Regions from separate parts of the Neobacillus sp. SAB-20_R2A genome, predicted to be linked through region 1. Evidence: riboswitches for the same ligand, from Rfam matches in the RefSeq annotation. Region 1 holds a riboswitch; the other holds the start of a gene.
The links. Region 1 has a riboswitch for glycine ahead of glyA (serine hydroxymethyltransferase). Riboswitches for the same ligand answer to the same signal wherever they lie in the genome.
Positions count from the first base shown of each region.

Region 2: linked by a shared signal. The riboswitch ahead of V5M37_RS28620 (amino acid permease) and the one ahead of glyA (serine hydroxymethyltransferase) in region 1 are both predicted to bind glycine.

Region 1 is NZ_CP145895.1:534,816-541,037, reverse strand. Features, by position in the region: gene sdaAA (L-serine ammonia-lyase, iron-sulfur-dependent, subunit alpha) at 1-173, opposite strand, end outside; gene V5M37_RS02660 (serine dehydratase beta chain) at 173-691, opposite strand; gene glyA (serine hydroxymethyltransferase) at 707-1,957, opposite strand; glycine riboswitch at 2,035-2,115, opposite strand; glycine riboswitch at 2,119-2,223, opposite strand; gene V5M37_RS02650 (hypothetical protein) at 2,303-2,716, opposite strand; gene solA (N-methyl-L-tryptophan oxidase) at 2,780-3,946, opposite strand; gene V5M37_RS02640 (LysR family transcriptional regulator) at 4,122-4,997, shown strand; gene pfkA (6-phosphofructokinase) at 5,255-6,214, opposite strand.
Region 2 is NZ_CP145895.1:5,873,850-5,880,071, reverse strand. Features, by position in the region: gene V5M37_RS28635 (sensor histidine kinase) at 1-1,199, shown strand, start outside; gene V5M37_RS28630 (response regulator) at 1,199-1,846, shown strand; gene pruA (L-glutamate gamma-semialdehyde dehydrogenase) at 1,895-3,526, opposite strand; glycine riboswitch at 3,825-3,903, shown strand; gene V5M37_RS28620 (amino acid permease) at 4,034-5,398, shown strand; gene V5M37_RS28615 (phosphoglycerate dehydrogenase) at 5,473-6,222, opposite strand, start outside.

The DNA of each region.
Region 1 (6,222 bases):
ACACCGGTCTCCACTGCTTGCTTCATTTTAATTAACCGCTCTGCCATCATATCGATGATCGTCTCTTTGTCACGGCCTGATTTTTCCATTTCCACCATCAGCATCATTTCGCCAACTGTTTTCCGTTCACGGTTACAAAGTTCAATAAGCTCGTTCATTGACCGAAAATCCATCATACACCCTCCAAGATTGCTTCATGAAAAGGATTGGAACGAAATTTTGCTGCGATTTCTGAAAAATCATCACTTGTGCTTAATCGAATATCAACTATTTCATCATCAATCATAAAGATTTTTGATAAACCGCCGCCTAATGATACACCGCCTACTTTAACAAAATGGCCCGCACGTCTTGCCCTAATAACAGTTGTATTGGGATGATCGTAATAAGGGCAGCGATCTTCAAATTTAAATTCATAGTGAAGCCCGTATCGTTTGGTTAATTCAACCGCATATCTAATTCTGGTATCATCTGTATTCATCCCAAGCAGGCCGCCAAGAAGCGCTTTATCCGTTCCGTGTCCCTGGTATGTTTCGGAGAACGAATCATAGAAAGTAATATCCGCCCTTTGCGGGGACCCTCCAAGCAACTCATAAACAAATTTCCCAATTGATACAACACCGGCTGTATGGGAACTCGATGGCCCAACCATAATCGGGCCGATGATGTCAAAACAGCTTTGATACTCCATTAAGCTACCCCTTTCTTACACAGTGATTGGCTGTTGAAATAATGGAAATCTCCCGCAAATTGCTTTTGTTGTCTTTCTCCCCTGTTCGATTACGGCTAAATCCCCTTTGCTCTTAAGAACGGCTGCGATCACTTTTGCGATTTGCACCATTTCCTCTTGTTTCATTCCACGTGTTGTTAACGCGGCTGTTCCCATGCGGATTCCGCTTGTCACAAACGGGCTTTTCGGGTCGTATGGAATGGTGTTTTTATTAACTGTAATCCCGACTTCTTCAAGCAATTTCTCTGCTTCTTTTCCTGTTAAATCCCATGGACGCACATCGAGGAGCACAATATGATTATCAGTCCCGCCGGATACAAGCGCTGCCCCTTCCTGCTTAAGCGCCTCTCCCAGTGCAGCTGAATTTTCAATAATTTGTTTGGCATATTCCTTAAAGCTTGGCTGCAATGCTTCATTGAAAGCAACTGCCTTAGCGGCAATAATATGCATAAGCGGCCCGCCCTGAGTTCCCGGAAAAACAGCTTTATTTATTTGTTTGATTATTTCTTCATCGTTTGTTAAAATCACTCCGCCTCGTGGGCCGCGCAATGTTTTATGAGTGGTGCTGGTCACAACATCCGCATATGGAACGGGAGAAGGATGGAGACCTGCAGCAACAAGTCCGGCAATATGTGCCATATCAACCATCAGTTTTGCGCCAACCTGATCGGCGATTTGTCTAAATCTCGCAAAATCAATCACTCTCGGATAGGCGCTTGTACCGCCGATAATTAATTTTGGTTGTTCTCTTTTCGCAACTTCTTCCAGCTCATCGTAATCAATCAGGTGATTGTCTTCTCTTACCCCATAAGAAACAACATCGAACCATTTTCCTGACATTGCTACCGGACTGCCGTGAGTTAAATGGCCGCCGTGCGATAAATTCATCCCCATAATCTTATCGCCTGGTTGAAGCAGGGCAAAAAATACAGCAGTATTGGCCTGTGCACCGGAATGTGGCTGGACATTGGCAAATTTGGCGCCGAATAATTTAGTTAACCGTTCAATCGCTGCCTGTTCTGCGACATCCACAAATTCACAGCCGCCATAATAGCGCTTACCTGGATAACCCTCGGCATACTTATTCGTCATCACACTTCCCATTGCTTCTAAAACATCCGGGCTGACAAAGTTTTCGGATGCAATTAATTCCAAGGTATGAAGCTGGCGATTTTTCTCACTTTCAATTGCCTCAAAAATTGTTGAATCGTTTTGTTGTAAACTCATTGACAATTCCTCCATTTTTCCATAATTGCTTTAAAAAAAACAAAAAAGGACAGAAAAGGGGTGTAAAATCATCCCTTCTCTGTCCTTTTACCTGAGAGTTAAACTCCAACATTTGGAGCTTTCTCCTTTGGTGGCATTTTCAAATACGCTCTCCAGAGGTGCGTCCTGTTATGGTTCTTTTACCTGAGAGATTGGTTCCAAGGGTTTTTTTGGAACTTGCTCCTTCGGTGGTAGATGTAGATATTACACTCTCCCACAACAATCATCCGCCCTATTCAATTTTATTATTTTCAGAATAATCATTCTGTTTGTAATTGTCAATGCTTTTTTAAATAAGTTTGGTTATTACAAATAAGTAGGATTTGCCTCTACATTTTTGAAGTAAACCACTTCGCCATCACTTTCACCATCGAAAATAACCGTTGTATTAGGGGAGAAGACTAATACGTCCCCTACTTCTGCCACATATTTGTTTCCTTCTACATCGCGGACAACCATTTTACCTTTGGTCACAACTTTAATTTCGATAAACGTAAATTCTGCAGAATAATCAACCGAAGGCTGGAGTGCATAGTAACCCATTGTTAATACTTGTTTTTTATCTGTAATCGGCACATCAAGGATTTGTCCCTTTAACTCAGGTGTTCCCCGCAATACGCTTAATTCATTTAATTTATAGGTTCCTGCTTTAATTAATTGAATGCCCGGTTTTGCATCTAAATAAGTTAATTGGCTTTGGGTTAATGTTTTTTCGCTCATTTTTGCACCTCTAAATTTATTATTTTTTTAATCGTTCTAGGATAATGGCAATTTAATAATCTATTAGATCTTTGCTTTCTGTTTTAAAGCAGGGCGATTGATAGAGAAAAGAGAAATATCATGTTCGGTTTTGCCAGTTGTCACTAGTTGGCTTAGCGTTTCACCAACAACACTTGAGAATTTAAATCCATGGCCGGAGAAGCCTGCTGCGATTGCCACATTGGAGTACTGTGGATGCAAATCAATCACAAAATGCTCATCAGGTGTTTTTGTGTACATGCACACTGCCCCTCTTTTAAGAGTTCCAGTAGCACCCGGCATGTATTCTTCTAGAAATCTGCGAATATTTCCTTCATCCTCCGTATAGATCCCAAATTCACGATTAATTGTATCCGGGTCGATTTTTTGACCGAAAGTATGGTATCCTATTTTCAAACCGCAGCCGCTGAAGCTTGGGAACCCGTAATAGATGCCTGTCGGTACTTCAACCATGAAGGCCGGGAAACCATGGGTATTGCTATACTGTGATTCTTCGCATTCGAAGAACCCAACAACTTGGCGGTAAGGCTGTAATGGAATATCAATATTTAATTTTGATAGAAGTTTGCTGTTCCAAGCCCCCATGCTCAAAATCAACTTACTGCCGGTAAAGGAACCAAATTCAGTTTGGATTTTGACAGAGTCCTCGGAAATCTCAAAATCCTCAACCCTTGTATGTGTTAACACTTTTGCACCATTTGCTTCAGCTAGCTCGCGATAGGCGCGAATGCAATTTTCACTGAATAAGACGCCGGAGTTTTTTTCATAGATTGCGTTAAAGTTTTCAGGGACGGTTACACCCGGCCAGCGCTGATGAATTTCTTCGCCTTCTAGTAAATCAACATCCAACCCATGAATGCTGGCAGCTTCTATCGTTTCAGCAACGAAGTCAGATTCACCCTTAGGTCCAAATACTAAAACACCGGTTTTTGTAAAAATCTTATGATGTGTTTCTCTCTCAAGTTCATACCATAACTCTTGGGCTCTTAAGGCAAACGGTACATACTCACGTCCTTCACCATAGGCATGGCGGATAATCCGAGTGTCACCGTGATGGCTGCCATTCGTATGAGGCGGATCAAATGCATCTACCAATAATGTTTTCACACCTTGTTTGGCCAGGTAATAACCTGCTGCCATTCCCATCGATCCTGCGCCAACTACAATTACATCAAAGTCTTTTTTGCTCATCGTTTCTGCTCTCCTTTTTCAATAATTTAAATTTTCTTAATTCTTTAATAACATCTTACGACCTTTCTGCCATCAAGTAAAATGATTAAAAGAGATACTATCTATCTCTATTAGAAATATTATCTCTATTAGCAATGTGGTAATAGGAATAACAAATTAATACGGGGGAATAGCCATGGAAATTAAGGATTTGCGGATTTTTCAAAAGGTAGCTGAATTCGGAAGCATTTCAAAGGCCGCCAAAAGCTTAAATTATGTTCAATCCTATGTAACCGTAAGGATCAGGCAGCTGGAGGAAGAACTTCAAACCGAGTTATTTCACCGCTCAAGCCGCGGCATGGTTATCAATTCGGAAGGGAAAAAACTATTGTTTTATGCTCAAAAAATTATTTCCATGGTCGATGAGATGTTAAAAGTGGTTCAAGACTCGGATAACCCGGTTGGCACCCTTGAAATAGGCACTGTTGAGACATTATACAAACTTCCACTGATTCTATCTGCCTATCACAAGAAATATCCCAACATTGACTTGTCTCTTGTAAGTGGTGTAACAGAGGATCTTGTCGAGGATATTCTCAGCTATAAACTGGACGGAGCATTTGTGACAGGAAATTTTAATCATCCACAAATTGCTCAATATGAAGTCTTTGAAGAGGAGTTGGTTTTAATCTCCAACCAGGAAGAGGTTCCTTTTGAGGAATTAAAAAACAAGCCGCTCCTTGTTTTCAAACAAGGGTGCAGCTACCGTTCAAAATTGGAGGGCTGGGTCCGCGATGAGGGAAGAATCAATGCAAAAATCATGGAATTTGGCACATGGGAGACGATTTTGGGCAGTGTAATAGCCGGTTTGGGGATTACAATTATCCCAAAATCTACGGTTAGTCTCTTGGAGGCAGATGGGGTTGTTCGAATCTATCATATTCCCGAAAAATACTCCAAAATCACAACGGTTTTTATTCGCCGGGCAGATTCATTCCTGACAAATACAATGCAGAAATTTATCGAAACAATCCAAAATGTTAGTGATCAAGAAAAAAAGGTAGAAGTATAAATATAGTCGTGAGCGTAATCCCCCTGCATAATGGAAGAGGGATTACGCTAGTTTACAAGATATAGAGTGTTCAGCTAAAATTTTTTTCCGATTCGATTGTTCTTGATGATGAATCATAATTTTTATATCCTGGAATTCACTTTTTCCACATATACCGCAAATCGATTCTTTCGAATAGAGCGTTCTGCAATGAATGCAATATTTTTTTTCCAATCTGGCCACTCTCCTATTCTGAATTTTGAAGATGGATATTTTCCTTAAATAGAAAGGCTTCTGGCTAATTCGTAAATAGAAAGATCAATCTTGTGTCGGTCTTTTTCAATTTCCGTAAAGGTTGTATGGGTTAGTTGGCCATTTTTCACCCCTACCATTACACCTTTTTTCCCCTCTATGATTAAATCAACGGCTAGTGCCCCCATTTGGCTGCTCATCATTCGATCATAGGCGCTTGGAGAACCCCCTCGTTGAATATGCCCTAGTATGGTAACCTTTGTTTCAAATCCGGTTTTTTCTTGAATCTCTTTCCCCATTTGCAGCCCTTTGCCAACACCCTCTGCCACTACAATAATGCTGTGTCTTTTTCCGCGCTGATGCCCCTGCTTAATCCGATCAATCACATCTTCCAAATCATAGTCGGCTTCTGGGATAATGATAGACTCCGCCCCGCCGCACACACCTGCCCATAAGGCAATATCCCCTGCACCTCGGCCCATCACCTCAATGACATACGTGCGTTCATGGGAAAATGCTGTATCGCGAATTTTATCGATTGCTTGAACAGCTGTATTTACGGCCGTATCGAATCCAATCGAATAGTCTGTCCCTGCGATATCATTATCAATCGAGCCCGGAATACCAACCGTCGGGAAGCCTAACTCTGTTAATTTTCTTGCACCCCTGAAAGAACCATCCCCGCCGATGACAATTAATCCCTCAATCCCGTTTTCTCTTAATCTTTGAATTGCCTGCTGCTGTACGATTGTGTCCTTAAATTCCTCACACCTGGATGTTTTTAAGATGGTGCCGCCCCGATGAATAATATCCCCTACACTTCCTAGGCTCATTGGAGTGAAATCGCCCTCAATCAAGCCTTTGTAACCATTTACCACTCCATACACATTTAATCCCTTGTGGATCCCTCTGCGAACAACAGCACGAATGGCTGTATTCATTCCAGGTGCATCCCCGCCGCTTGTTAATACCGCTATCTTTTTCATGCAAAACC
Region 2 (6,222 bases), 590 kb from region 1:
AAGAATTGTATTTAAAAACATCCCTTTTAAAAGAGCAGCAGTCTGAATTATTAAACGTAAATACGATTCTTACGGATACAAATCAAAAGTATCAACAAACCTTAGAGCATGTTATGTCTCTTTACCATCTTATGGAGAACTTTAATTCCAAGATGAGTATTGAAAAGTTAGTGAAAGAAATAACAATTGCTTTAATGAAATGTACAGAAAGGGATGAAGTGTTCCTTTGGATTACAGATATTAACCAGCAGAATAGCTACATTGGAAATTTGACCAATAATCCACGATTAGAAAATGACCTCATCGACAATTGGCAAAATATTCGCATGAAAAGGAAGGCGTTTACCTGCAAGCTTAATAAGGATACCTATCAAATGAAAATTATTAGAAGCGCGAATAATGTTGGGATTATAGGAATAAAGGACGCTAATGGAAATAATGAGGAGAACACATTTCTTTTAAATCGCCCCTTTGAGTATTTGGCGGAATTAAGCGAAATCATGTTTGAAAAGCTACATATGGACCAGATGATGGATCAAATGATTATCATTGAAGAGCAGAATCGGATCGCTAATGAAATACATGACAGTGTTTCGCAAAGATTATTTGGTATTGTTTGTGCCATGCATAGCTTACAGGTAAAGGGCCAAAGCTTGAACAGGGATGAATTGAATCAAGAGTTTAAATTCCTTTCACAGTCTGCAAATACAACTATTAAAGAACTAAGGTCAGCGATCTATCGGTTAAGTTCGGTAAAGAAAGGAGAGAGGCCATTTCTTGTTCGTCTAAAAAAGTATTTGGACGAATATGCCCGTTTAAATGACATATGGATAAACTATCAAGTTTCTGGAGATGAATCATTAATTTCAGAAAGTTTAAAGCAGGCCCTTTATCGAATAATCTGTGAGGCTTGTGGAAATGCGGTTCGCCATGGGGAGTGCAATGGTATTGAATTAAAATTATCCTTATTGGATGAGAAAACAGTATTAGTTATCCAGGATGATGGTAAAGGGATTAATGTAACCCTTGATACAGATACAGATAAGAGAGAAAAAGGAATTGGCCTAATCAATATGAGGAATATAGTTAGCTCATTTACTGGAACAATCTCTATTAATGGGATAAATGGTGAAGGAACAGAGATTCACATAGAAATTCCAAACATTAGAGGGGGAGAGTTTCTGGAGGTGTCTGGGTAGTGAAAGTTGTGATTGTTGATGACCATCCTTTGGTCAGAAAAGGGCTAACCTCTATACTTGCTTTAGATGAAACAATGGAGGTTCTTGGAGAAGCAACGAATAGCAGGGAGGCAATGGAACTTTTTAATTCGTTAAAGCCTGATCTTGCTTTAGTGGACCTTCGTTTAGCAAATGAATCAGGGTTAGATTTAATCACGAAAGCAATGAAGCAAGGAATTGAATGTAAATTCGTTGTATTAACATCATCCATAGAAGAAAAAGACTTTATCCGGGCAAAAGAAACAGGAGTAGATGGATACGTTTTAAAAGAAGCATTCCCTGAAGAACTGATACATGCACTAAAAGTTGTGGGTAAAGGCCGGAAATACTATGACCCAGGAGTTTTGGATTTGGCTATGAGATCAGGCGAAGCTGTTGATAATGGAGAACTCGAACAGTTAACCCCGAAAGAAAGGGAAGTTTTAATTGAACTAGGCAAGGGGCACTCAAATAAAGAAATCTCAAAGACCTTGTTTATTACTGAATACACTGTTAAAAAACATGTAAGTCAAATACTGGCTAAACTTGGGCTTGTAGATCGGACACAAGCAGCATTATATGCCAATGCAAAAGGTTTGGTAACTTATATAGCTCACCCGAGTGGCTAAAAAAAGAGGTTGAAACTTAAACATTTCAACCTCTTTTTCTTATTTTACTTATTCTGCATCCATAAATGGATAAGCAACCTCTGCAGTTGGTGCAAAGTTTTCTTTGATGACACGAGGACTTGTCCAGCGGATCATGTTAAATACAGAACCTGCTTTATCGTTTGTACCAGATCCACGAGAACCGCCAAATGGCTGTTGATTAATCATCGCACCAGTTGGTTTATCATTGATATAGAAGTTTCCAGCTGCGCCGGATAAGCGGTTTTCTAAGTGAACAATGGCCCCGCGATCTTGGGCAAAGATCGAACCTGTTAAGGCATACATAGAAGCTGTATCAACTGCCTCCAATGTTTCCTCTAATTTATCATTTTCGTAAACATAGATTGTTAATACTGGTCCGAAAATTTCTTCTACCATTGTCTTGAAATTTGGATTTGTTGTCACAATGATGGTCGGTTGAACGAAATATCCAACAGAATCATCATAAGTACCGCCAGCAATAATTTCTGCTTCTTCAGAAGCTGCTGCGTAATCGATATAGCTTGTAATTGAATCAAATGCTGCTTTATCAATAACTGCACCCATGAAGTTCCTGAAGTCGCGGACATCCCCAACTTTAAGCTTAGCCGTCTCTGCCACTAAACCGTCTTTCACTTCTTCCCACAAACTTGCCGGGATGTAGGCACGAGAAGCGGCTGAACATTTTTGACCTTGGTATTCAAAAGCACCGCGAACAAGGTTCGCTACTACTTTGTCTGCTTGTGCCGTTTCATGAGCAAATACGAAGTCCTTACCACCTGTTTCCCCAATTAAACGAGGGTAAGATTTATAGCTTGCAATGTTTTCTCCGACTGTTTTCCAAATCGTTTGGAACGTACTTGTGGATCCAGTGAAATGGAATCCAGACATACGAGGGTCTGTTAATACAACTTCTGATACTTGTGAACCACGAGAAGGTACGAAGTTGATGACACCTTTTGGTAATCCTGCTTCTTCTAAAATACGCATAAAGTAATAGTTTGCTAGAATAGAAGTTGTTGCTGGTTTCCAAACGACTACGTTCCCCATCATCGCAGGAGCTGCTGGCAGATTTCCGCCAATGGCTGTGAAGTTAAATGGAGAAATCGCCAATACAAAACCGTCTAATGGACGGTAATCTGTACGATTCCATACATTCTTCATGCTACTTGGCTGAATTTGATAAACCTGATTTGCATAATCAACGCCAAAACGTAAGAAGTCTACTAATTCTTGGGCAGAATCAATTTCAGCTTGAACAGCTGTTTTGGACTGTCCTAACATTGTCGCTGCATTCATGACATCACGGTATGGTCCAGAGATTAAATCAGCAGCTTTTAAGAAAATAGCGGCGCGGTGTTCCCAAGCCATATTAGCCCATGCTTCTTTCGCAGCCATTGCAGCTTCAACAGCATCACGCAGCTCCTTTTCTCCGGCTTGCGAATAGTTTGCTAAAACATGTTGATGATCATGTGGCATAACCACTTGCTTCACTGTTTCTGTCTTTATATTTTCGCCATTAATAATCACAGGAATGTCGATTACGATACTAGATTGGCGTGTTAATTCTGCCTTTAATGTTTCCCGTTCTTTTGTCCCAGGAGCATAAGTATTGCCAGGTTCATTTGCAGGTGTTGGGATTTTGAAAACTCCGTTACTCATTCTTTCACGTTCCTTCCCGTTTATATATTCTGTTCCTTTATAGACAAAGCTACTTATTTCGACAATTATTATAACATACTTTTTCTGTTCTTTGGCTTTCTATTACAACTTAATGAAAGCGAATTCAAATTCTTATCTCTGGGGTTTAAATTAATTCCAGAGAGTCATTAAAATATTTAAGAGTCATTTATTGTTGACAAAGTAATTTAATACTACTAAAATTAAAAATTATTCAACAATATTATCTAAAAAACTTAATAATTAGCAAGCTATGATTGCTATGGATCACACTATAGCAGGAGCAGCTTCTGGAGAGACCGCGGATTCCGCGGCGCCGAAGGGTTCACAATCTCAGGCAAAAGGACAGAAGAGTACTGAATATATATTTGTCATGCTGACAATTGTCAGCTTAATAAGTATTATTTGTTATTCTTATGACCTAAGAGATTGGAGGACATCCAATCTCTTTTTTTATTGGGTTTTTTAAATTTTAAGGGGGAGTCAAGGTTGGCACAGCAAGAATTAAAGAGGAATTTAGCAAATCGGCACGTTCAACTTATCGCAATTGGCGGCACCATTGGTACCGGATTATTCCTGGGGTCGGGTAAAGCCATCCAACTGGCTGGCCCATCCATTATCTTTGCTTATTTAATCGTAGGTATTGCCTGTTTCTTTGTGATGAGGGCGCTGGGGGAACTCCTGCTGTCTAAGGCGGGCTATCAGTCTTTTACTGACATTGCCGAAGATTACCTTGGACCGCGAGTTGCGTTTGTAACGGGATGGACCTATTGGTTTTGCTGGATTATGACCGCTATGGCTGATGTGATTGCTGTTGGTGTATATGTACGATATTGGTTTGATATCCCACAGTGGATACCTGCAATTGTCTGTTTGGTTGTCTTATTGGGCCTCAATCTATTAACGGTAAAGCTTTTTGGAGAATTGGAGTTCTGGTTTGCCTTAATAAAGGTCATTACCATTCTTGCCTTAATCGGAATTGGGATCATTTTGCTAGTGATGGGATTCAAGACAGATGCAGGGGCGGTCTCTATTAAAAATCTTTGGGAACATGGCGGCCTTTTTCCAAATGGAATGACAGGCTTCTTGCTTTCATTCCAAATGGTCGTTTTTGCATTCGTTGGTGTGGAATTAGTGGGTGTATCGGCAGCGGAAACAGCCAATCCGGAAAAAAATATCCCATCGGCCATTAATAAAATTCCTTTACGGATTTTATTTTTCTACGTTGGCGCATTGATCGTTCTTCTATGTATTAATCCATGGACGGAACTGAATGCAGCTGAAAGTCCGTTTGTCAAAACGTTTAGTTTAGTCGGGATTCCGATTGCTGCAGGAATTATTAATTTTGTCGTTCTAACTTCAGCCGCTTCTGCTTGTAACAGTGGGATGTTTTCAACAAGCCGGATTTTATATAATTTAAGCAATAATAGCCAGGGACCAGCCCATTTTGCGAGACTGAATAAAAATCATGTGCCAAGTAATGCATTATTGATTTCGACTCTTGTCCTGACAGGGGGAGCGCTCCTTAGCAAACTTATTCCGGAGCAGGCTTTTGGAATCGTAACAACCATTAGTGCCATTTGTTTTATTTGGGTTTGGGGCGTCATTCTGATCTGTCATGTAAGGTATAAGAAAACTCGTCCGGACTTACAGGCAAAGTCAAAATTTAAAGCACCATTTACACCATTTGTTAATTATGCGGTCCTAACCTTGTTTGCGGCGATTCTCATTATCATGCTGTTCGCCGACGCTACCCGTCCGGCCCTATTGTTGACACCACTATGGTTTATTCTATTATTTGCTTTGTATTCTTATAGAAGGAAAAAAGAGAAAAAATTAAAATTATCAGCATAGAATCAAATTGGGTAAAAGAAATGGAGCCGGTATTGAAACCAGGCTCCATTTTCATGTAACTTAATTTTTCCTAATTAAATAATCCGAACTGTCACCATTCCAGGAATTTGTTTTACTTTTTCCTCTAATCCTGGAATAACATCACCGTTTACTTTATTATCAATGTCAATAATTGTATAGGCATAATCCCCGCGGCTTCTGTTGACCATATCAGCAATGTTTAAATGATAGCTGGATACTGCAGATGTAATCTGTCCAACCATATTTGGAACATTATGATGGAATGCCGCCACGCGCCGCTTACCAGTATAAGGAAGGCTGGTATTTGGGAAATTCACTGAGTTTTTGATATTTCCTGTTTCTAAAAATTCCTTCACCTGACGAGCTGCCATGATTGCACAATTTTCCTCTGATTCATTTGTGGAGGCGCCTAGGTGCGGAATTGGAACGGTATTTTTCATTTTGAGCACATGTTCATTTGGAAAATCGGTAATATACTTTCCAACTTTTCCGCTTTCGAGAGCGGCAGCCATGTCTGTTTCATTGACAAGTTCACCACGGGAGAAGTTTAAAATATGAACATCAGGCTTCATGATGCTGAAGGTTGCTTGGTTAAACATTCCTCTTGTGTCATCGGTTAGCGGTACGTGAACAGTGATATAGTCTGATTCTGCAAATAACTGTTCAATCGTCATGGCCCGCTGCACATTGCGGGACAAATTCCAAGCGGTATCAACAGAGATAAATGGATCAAATCCGATAACATCCATATCTAAATCCAGCGCATCATTGGCCACAAGTGCACCTATCGCTCCTAATCCAAT